One region of the Clostridium omnivorum genome, then DNA from elsewhere that is predicted to be linked to it. Evidence: riboswitches for the same ligand, from Rfam matches in the RefSeq annotation. Region 1 holds a riboswitch; each other region holds the start of a gene.
What was found. Region 1 has a riboswitch for lysine ahead of bsdE14_RS16650 (transporter substrate-binding domain-containing protein). Riboswitches for the same ligand answer to the same signal wherever they lie in the genome.

Region 1 (2,208 bases):
AGGAGATTTAGCAAAATGCTTTTGTCATGAAATAGACCATTTAGAGGGCATTCTTTTTACTGATTTAGTTACTGAATTTTTAAAGTAATACTATAATACTAAAAGGCTATTCTACTGCTAAATGCATTGAGCAGTAGAATAAGCTTGTTGTATTTTTCACATGTAAATGACTTTTTTAAATATACTGCCCTATAGTTTAAATCCTTTTAATCTCTGTTTATATACTTCTACTGTTTCATCATAATCCATAAGAAGACCTTCTTCTTTGGCAAAGTTTCCAAAGCCTATGGTATCGCCTTTTAGTCTAGGCAAAAGCTGAAAATGCAAATGATTTCTTTTACCGTCGCATATTGTGCACATATATACCTTTTCTGCACCTAAAACTTCTTTATGGAGTTTAATTATTGCATCTGATATTTTTAATATATGTATTCCTAATTCAAGTGGCATTTCAGAAATATCTTCATAATGTTCCTTTGCTACTATAATCGTATGTCCAGTTGCTTTTGGGTATTTTTCAAATAAACATCTTACCTTCTCATCCTCATAAAAAACTAAACCATCATCAGGGAAAATATCTCCTGTTTCGAAATTATAGCAGGAAAAACATATACCTTTTTCCTGCAGCTCTTTTATTTTTTTGAATCTTTGTTTTAGTGCTTCTTTTTCGCCTTTGGATAATTGCTTAACGTACAAAGTAACCCCACCTTTTTACCGTATTAATCAATACATATCCTACTATAATAGAAATGTTATATTTTGTAAACCTACAATTTGGGTGTATTTTTGCAAATTTGAAGTATACAAATTTGATATACTTAACCTACCATTTATTGAGAGTAATTTATATTACAATAGTCAAAAAATATTAAAAAAATTTTAATGTAATTGTTTACTTTTGTAAAAAAGACAAATTACAAGGTTGACAAAGGTAAAATCCTGTTGTAGACTAAAAACATAATTTAATAAGACCTCACTTTTGCAAGTGAGGTAGAGGCGCGGTGTTTAACAGTCTTTAGTGGAGTATGAGAAGCTAAGATGCTAAGGAGAAGGAAATATCGCCGAAGTTTGTAATATTCTCAGTATTACATGCTGGGTCTGCAGTTAAGAACTGCAGGACTGTCTCAATAGACTGCCCGGTTTATTGAGTTGTGCTATCTCATATTGGGAAAGAAGGGGGATTAGGAGTAACTTTGTATATTTACGACCTGAGCTTGCCTCAGGTCTTTTTTGCGCAAAAAAATATCTAAAAATTCAAAAAATAAGGAGATAAGAATTATGAATAGAAAAATATCAGTATTAATAGCAGTATTTTTATCAGCAGTTATGCTGTTTACAGGATGTGGAAAAGGCAATGGTACAAATAAAGAAGTAAAGGGTGGAACTTTTAAAGTAGGTCTTGAAGCTGGATATGCACCTTTCAACTGGACTCAAAAGGATGATTCCAATGGAGCAGTTAAAATTGAGGGAAGCTCAGAGTATGCAGGAGGATATGATATAGAAATAGCAAAGAAAATTGCTAAGGATTTAGGAAAAGAATTAGTAGTTGTTAAAACTGAATGGGATGGTCTTGTACCTGCATTAACTTCAGGAAAAATTGATGCAATTATAGCAGGTATGTCTCCAACAGCAGAGCGTAAAGCAACAATTGATTTTTCAGATAACTATTATAAATCAAATTTAGTAATGGTTGTTAAAAAGGGTGGAAAATATGACGGAGCTACTTCTATTCAGGATTTCAAGGGAGCAAAGGTAACTGCTCAATTAAATACTTTCCACTATTCAGTAATAGATCAGATACAAGGGGTAGCTAAGCAGCCAGCAATGGACAACTTCCCAGCAATGAGAGTTGCTCTTCAATCAGGAATGATAGATGGATATGTTTCAGAGCGTCCTGAAGGCGTTAGTGCTGAAACTGCTAATTCAGCCTTTAAAATGGTTGAATTTAAAACTGGATTCACTACTTCCGATGATGATACTGCAATTGCTGTAGGTGTTAAAAAGGGCAGTGATCTAACAGCAAAAATTAATAAAACCTTAAGCGGAATATCAGAACAAGACCGTAAAGCTATAATGGATAATGCTATAAAGAACCAGCCAGCAGCTAAATAGTTTAATTTAAATTAAGTGCTGCATACTAAGGAGGATAAAGATGAGCTTTGATTGGGTAGTAAAAATTGTACAAAATAACTGGCAAATGTTCCTTCG
Region 2 (2,208 bases), 330 kb from region 1:
TTCAACAAACCATATATTATTAAGTATATGTACTTGAGCAAGGCCCGCCGGGAAGTCCATTACTGCATGTGCTATAATTGCAATTAATAGATATATAGGCTTTTTAGACTTTACTGAATAGATCACTATTAAAGAAAAACCTAAGTGAGCTATTATAGCAAACAATCTTTCAAATGCACCTAAAGAAGTTAAAGCAGGAGTGGCGCTTATGAGAGAGCTTTTTATTGCAGCAATTGTTGCTGCAGGTGCTTTACCACTCAATGTTTTTTCAAAAAGCCCAGCGTTGATGAGTTTTGCATAAAAAATATAAGTTAAGTTACCAAAGCATGCCAGTAATATGGCCTCTATACCTCCGTGACCAATTCCAAATGCTATACCATCCTTCCACTCTGTTTCTTTCTTCATAAATAGTTTCATTATAATATATCTTCCAACCTCTTCAAAAACACCAGCAGCTAATGCGCCATAAATAGCAAATAGTAGAGGCGCAGTTATCAAATTGTTATTCATTACAAACACATGCATGAGTTTTTCTAAGATTTGTGAAAAAACTATAAAGGTTAGTACGCCAAGTATAACTGGTTTAACGGATATCTTATCTTTTAATTTGAAAAAGATAAATAAACCAATTGGAAATAGCAAGGAAAAGATAGCTGCAAAGGCCATCATATAGATGACAGAATTACTTACCATTGTATTTTACCCCCCAAAAAATTAATAACATTATATTTTTACCTATATTTAAAGCTTATAAAGTATAATTCCTTTTTATGTATTTAAACTATGTTATGATAATTATACTATAAAATATTAGAAGTATGTGAATGTATAAAATAATTTTTATATTGATACATATGCTAAGAAATGTATAAAAAATACATGATTTTCTGTTTTATGCATAAATATTTAATTAACCCTTGACTAAACTAAAGTTCTAGTGCATAATAATAAACGAAAAGAATGAGTAAATAACCAAGGTAGAGGTGCGATACTTATTAGTACTGTTGTGAAGTTAAGCGCGTTGAAGCAGCAGGAAAGGAAATATCGCCGAAGCGTACAGTAAATGCTTTAATACTGTATAGCTGGTTTTGCATAGAATATGTGCATAACTGTCACAAGTTTTCTTGTGGAGAGCTATCATTCAAATAGATTTAGGTCGTTTGTTTTTAATGCGATTTAAAGCCTTGAGTGTACGCGCTCAAGGCTTTTTTATACTCTCGCTGGTAATTTACTTATCGGAAAAAACTGATAAGGAGGACGTAACTATGGAACAAAATACAAAATTAAAGAAGGATATAGGGCTTGTAATTGCCACAGCTCTAGTAGCTGGAAATATGATGGGATCGGGTATATTTATGTTGCCTGCAACTTTGGCGGACAAGTCAGGACCAGGAGCAACTATGTTTGCATGGATAGTTACAGCGCTTGGGTCAATATTTTTAGCATTATCCTTTGCTAGACTAGGAACAAAGGTACCAAAGACTGGAGGACCTTATGAATACTCAAAGCTTGCCTTCGGAGATTTCATGGGTTTTATGAGTGCATGGTTATATTGGAATGGATCATGGATAGGTAATGCTGCAGTAGTAATAGCAGTATCTAGTTATGCAGGAAAGCTAATACCTGCCATAGGAAATAGCCAATTAGGAGCATTTTTATTTGCGTCAATAGTACTATGGATATTCACTATAATAAACATATTTGGAGTTAGAAAAGCAGGTAAGATTCAGACAACAATAACATTCTTTGAATTAGGACTATTTTTATTATTTATAATTGTAGCTGCACTACACTTCAATGTATCAAACTTATTACCACTATTCCCTGCTGAAAAAGGACTAGGCACAATGCCAAGTGCTGCTACTTCAACACTTTGGGCATTTGTTGGTCTTGAAAGCGCATCTATAGCAGCAGGTGAAATTAAGAATCCTGAAAAGAACGTAGCAAAGAGTACTATCATCGGAATCATAATTGTTGCTGTTATGTATATGGCAATTAATTTCTTTGCAATGGGTGCAATGCCAAATGGAGCACTTGCTAAGAGCAGCGCACCATTAGCAGATATTTTATCTCAATATTTTGGTTCTGGAATTACAAACTTTATAACTATTGGTGCTGTAATCAGTATTCTAGGAACTACAGTTGGATGGCTTCTATCTACAGCTCGTGTAGCATATGCAGCAGGAAAGGATGGAATGTTCCCTGAAT
Region 3 (2,208 bases), 1.6 Mb from region 1:
TAGTGTTGCACTGATTCCTCCATTAACTCCCATTACGAAGTTAAAATGCATTGGTGCTTTTATAAAACCCTTCTTTTGAAGTCTTATTGCTGAGTCTATCATTCCTTTGTCAAATACTTCTACTTCAGGCTTTATCCCAAGTTCAATCATCTTTTGGCCAAATTCTTTAATAGCATTTTCTGTGTTTACAAATATTTCGTCTCCTCCAAAGTTACAAGTCCCGCAATCAAGAGTAGCCATTTCAGGGTGTAAATATATTGGCTGAAGTCTTTCCTCGTTGCTCATTCCCACTGCTCCACCTGTAGAAGGTTGAATTATAACATCAGGGCATCTTCTTTTTATCTCTTCTATACAAAGTCTAAATCTTTCTTTATCTTGAGTTGGAGTACCATCATCTTGTCTTACATGAAGGTGTATAATACTTGCACCTGCTCTGTAAGCGGCTTCTGCTTCTCTGCCTATTTCTTCTACAGTATATGGTACAGCCGGATTGTGTTCCTTTGTAACTTCTGCACCACATATAGCTGCTGTTATTATTAGCTTATCCATGAAATTCCCCCATTTCCTATAGTTTTTACTTTCTTTGCTTATCCTTTGGTACTACGCAAGTTCCACTGGCTCTGCAAACTACTATTGGTGTTTCTAGTACATCACAAGCTGAATCATTGATATCAGGTCTAGGAATAATAACCTTTCTAGCTTCAAAAACCATTTTTCTTGAGCTATTACCACACTCAACAATTTCACCATCTGCTTCTATGTAGTCACCTGCAAATACTGGAGCTAAAAATTCTACATTGTCATAAGCTCTAAAAAGCCCTTCATCTCCATCATTTCTTATAAGTAACTCTGTGGCTACATCTCCAAATAGTTGAAGCATTCTTGCGCCATCAACTAAGTTACCACCATAGTGAGCATCATGTGCGCTCATTCTCATTCTAATTAGTGCTTTCAAATCCTCTCCCCCTTGCATATTTAATATTTTTTATATTTTATCTTGCATAAGCTTATGCAAAATAAAAAAGCACTGAAAGGTTTTCAGTGCTTAATTGGACACGTTTGAAAGAGCCATCATTCATTTGATAGCCATTCATGCAATGAAAATCTTTATTCTCATCACATAAATAGCTCTCCATGAATGAATTTTCATGGCAAGGATAAGGGTAGTTTCCTTTATCCCCAAGAGCAGGTTCAAGAACAAACCTGTTCTTTCGGCAGACAAATCCTTCGCTCTTAGTCTTAAAGGTTCTTCTTCTTAACACCTAAGAACTACACATTTGCTTGCGCCTCTATTTATGTATTATATGTGATTTTTTTCTAATAAATCCTAACTTTATTATATTCTAACTATACTATGTTGTCAATATATACTGAAAATTTATTAAATTACATATATTCCGCCTTTTCTATATATTCACGTTGATTTTTCATTCATTTTGTCATTATGAGGCTTTAATAATCCGTTTATTGAATTGACTCATTATTAACAATAAGGTTATAATAAGGATGGTATTAAAAATACGAAGATTAAAAAGGAACTTGGATGAATAACTACCACTTTCCTAAAAAATAATATACATAAGAAGGGATGATAAGTATGACTATATACGAAGAATCTTTAAAATTCCACGAAGAAAAAAGAGGTAAGTTAGAAATAGTATCAAGAGTACCAGTAAATACTTCACAAGACTTAAGTTTGGCTTATACTCCTGGAGTTGCTCAACCTTGTCTTGAAATTGAAAAAAATCCTGATTTAGCTTATGTTTATACTAGAAAATGGAACACAATTGCAGTAGTATCTGATGGAACTGCAGTATTAGGACTTGGAGATATCGGTCCATTAGGCTCACTTCCAGTAATGGAAGGAAAATCTGTACTATTCAAAACTTTTGGAGATGTAGATGCATTTCCTATAGTTCTTGATACAAAGGATGCAGATGAAATAGTTGAAACAGTAGTTAGAATTGCCCCAGGTCTTGGTGGAATAAACCTAGAAGATATATCAGCACCAAGATGCTTTGAAATTGAAAGAAAATTAAAAGAAAGACTTGATATACCTGTATTCCATGATGATCAACACGGTACAGCTGTTGTTACTTTAGCTGGTCTTATAAACGCACTAAAGATTGTTAACAAAAAGCTTGAAGACTTAAAGATTGTAACAAACGGAGCAGGTGCTGCTGGAGTTGCTATAACAAAGCTTCTTCT
Region 4 (2,208 bases), 510 kb from region 1:
CCTGGTGCTGCATGAAGCACTCTCACATAGGAAACTGGAGCAGCTTCTTCTCTGTAGAGTGATTTACAATAATTATAGTATGGGCAATAAAACATGAATATATGTCTCCTTAAAATATTACTTCATTTGTATTATATGAAACATATTTTAGTTGGTAACCATGAAAAAAATTATATCTATACAGCAGATATGTAAGAAATATATTCCATTCAATATTAGAATTAAATAGTGAGTAGAGGTATATACTAAATTCATGTGCTGATTTACTGCAAAGAAGACTATATTTTAGAGCTGCATGAAATTGGGAGGAGGCATGAATTTGAAAAAGTTTCAAAAAACTATTCTAATTTTGCTATTATATACACTTTTATTTTTTATAATTCCTATAAATGTTAAGGCTTCAAATTATAATTATAACGCTGCTAACAAATATGAAATAGTGATTGAGATAGGAGAAAAAAGGCTATTTCTTGTTGATAAGAATACTAAGCAGGTTATAAAAAGCTATAGTATAGCTTGTGGGAAGGTTGATACCCCTTCACCTCTTGGTACATGGACTATTATAAGCAAAGCAGAATGGAGCGGAGGCTTTGGTACAAGATGGCTTGGTTTAAATGTACCTTGGGGACTATATGGAATTCATGGTACTAATAGACCAGGTTCTATAAGCTCTGCTGCTTCTCATGGCTGCATAAGAATGTTCAATAATGATATAGAGGATCTATATAAATACGTAAATGTTGGAACCATAGTGGTTATTCAATGTGAACTCTATGGAGCCTATAATGGAGGCTACAGATATTTAAAACCTGGAGACAGAGGTGCTGATGTGTTAGAAGTTCAACGATTGTTAAAAGCTAAAGGGTACTATTCAGGTAGTATTGACGGTGTTTACGGGGATGGAATGAAAGCTGGTATTATTCAATTTAGAGAAGAAAATAACTTGGAAACAAGCCATGATATAGATTACAAGTTCTATAAGAAAATAGGAATGGATTTATTTGACTAATTTTATGAGGGTTGCATTTAGTTTTCTTTTGTGTTAAACTGTGCTTAATTTAATACGGTATATGAGTAACCTAGGGTAGAGGCGCTGTAATTAATAGTAGCTTTCAAGAGTGGGCACACTAAGAAGGAGAGCAAAAGGAGTTATGGCCGAAGAAATTTTACTTGGCAAAGGAGATTTCTGGCTTTGCATATAATATATGCAGGGCTGTCACTTAGATATTACGGATTAAAGTCTGTATAAGTGGAGAGCTACAAAGGTAACACTAGTTGCATAGTTTTTTATTAATGCAGCAAAGGTGTTCCTTTGCTGCATTTGTTTTTTTATATAGGTTTAATAATATTCATATAAGATTTCAAATGCCCTGCCTAAGGTCGTATTAATGCTAAATATTACTTATGAAAAGGGGAGATTGAAATGTCTGTAATTGTTCAAAAATATGGTGGGAGTTCTGTAGGAACCATAGAAAAGATTAAAAAGGTAGCACAGAGCGTTATAAAAAAGCATGAAGCAGGCAATAGCATGGTGGTAGTAGTATCAGCTATGGGTGATACTACTGATGAATTAATTGCACTTGCAAAGCAGGTAACAGATAACCCTGACAGAAGAGAACTGGATGCTCTTTTATCTACAGGTGAGATGATTTCATCTTCGCTACTGGCTATGGCGCTTAAAGCTATGGGACACGATGCCATCAGCTATTCAGCATATCAAATTGGAATTAAAACCTCAGGTCAATATGGGAAATCATTAATAGACGATATTGATGGAACTAAAATACGAGAAAGGCTACAAGAAGGGAAAATAGTAATAGTTGCTGGTTTCCAAGGAATAAATGATGAGGGTGATATTACAACACTTGGAAGAGGTGGTTCTGACACTACCGCTGTTGCTATAGCTGTAAAGCTAAATGGAAGCTGTGAAATATATACGGATGTAGACGGAATTTATAGCGTTGACCCTAGAAAATATAGTGCAGCAAAGAAGCTTAAAGAAATTGACTATGAGGAAATGCTGGAGCTAGCAAGTCTTGGAGCGCAAGTTATGCATTCTCGTTCCATAGAGCTTGGTCAAAAGTATAGTATTCCTATATACGTTGGATTAAGTAATAGTGATATAGAAGGAACTGTAATTAGGGAGGTAAAGAATATGAACATGGAAAGTAAACCAGTAACAGGACTTGCAACTAGTGATGAAGATGT

Region 2: it holds a riboswitch for lysine, as region 1 does, so the genes downstream of both, bsdE14_RS15145 (APC family permease) here and bsdE14_RS16650 (transporter substrate-binding domain-containing protein) in region 1, are expected to answer to the same signal.
Region 3: it holds a riboswitch for lysine, as region 1 does, so the genes downstream of both, kal (3-aminobutyryl-CoA ammonia lyase) here and bsdE14_RS16650 (transporter substrate-binding domain-containing protein) in region 1, are expected to answer to the same signal.
Region 4: it holds a riboswitch for lysine, as region 1 does, so the genes downstream of both, bsdE14_RS14235 (aspartate kinase) here and bsdE14_RS16650 (transporter substrate-binding domain-containing protein) in region 1, are expected to answer to the same signal.

Annotation. Positions count from the first base shown of each region.
Region 1 covers NZ_BRXR01000001.1:3,535,498-3,537,705, forward strand. The annotation lists gene def (peptide deformylase) at 1-88, shown strand, start outside; gene bsdE14_RS16645 (HIT family protein) at 190-696, opposite strand; lysine riboswitch at 984-1,165, shown strand; gene bsdE14_RS16650 (transporter substrate-binding domain-containing protein) at 1,279-2,112, shown strand; gene bsdE14_RS16655 (amino acid ABC transporter permease) at 2,153-2,208, shown strand, end outside.
Region 2 covers NZ_BRXR01000001.1:3,204,230-3,206,437, forward strand. The annotation lists gene bsdE14_RS15140 (YhfC family intramembrane metalloprotease) at 1-693, opposite strand, end outside; lysine riboswitch at 971-1,145, shown strand; gene bsdE14_RS15145 (APC family permease) at 1,266-2,208, shown strand, end outside.
Region 3 covers NZ_BRXR01000001.1:1,982,741-1,984,948, forward strand. The annotation lists gene kce (3-keto-5-aminohexanoate cleavage enzyme) at 1-549, opposite strand, end outside; gene kal (3-aminobutyryl-CoA ammonia lyase) at 575-955, opposite strand; lysine riboswitch at 1,118-1,300, opposite strand; gene bsdE14_RS09425 (NAD(P)-dependent malic enzyme) at 1,598-2,208, shown strand, end outside.
Region 4 covers NZ_BRXR01000001.1:3,028,901-3,031,108, forward strand. The annotation lists gene bsdE14_RS14225 (DUF4397 domain-containing protein) at 1-95, opposite strand, end outside; gene bsdE14_RS14230 (L,D-transpeptidase family protein) at 314-1,009, shown strand; lysine riboswitch at 1,078-1,268, shown strand; gene bsdE14_RS14235 (aspartate kinase) at 1,424-2,208, shown strand, end outside.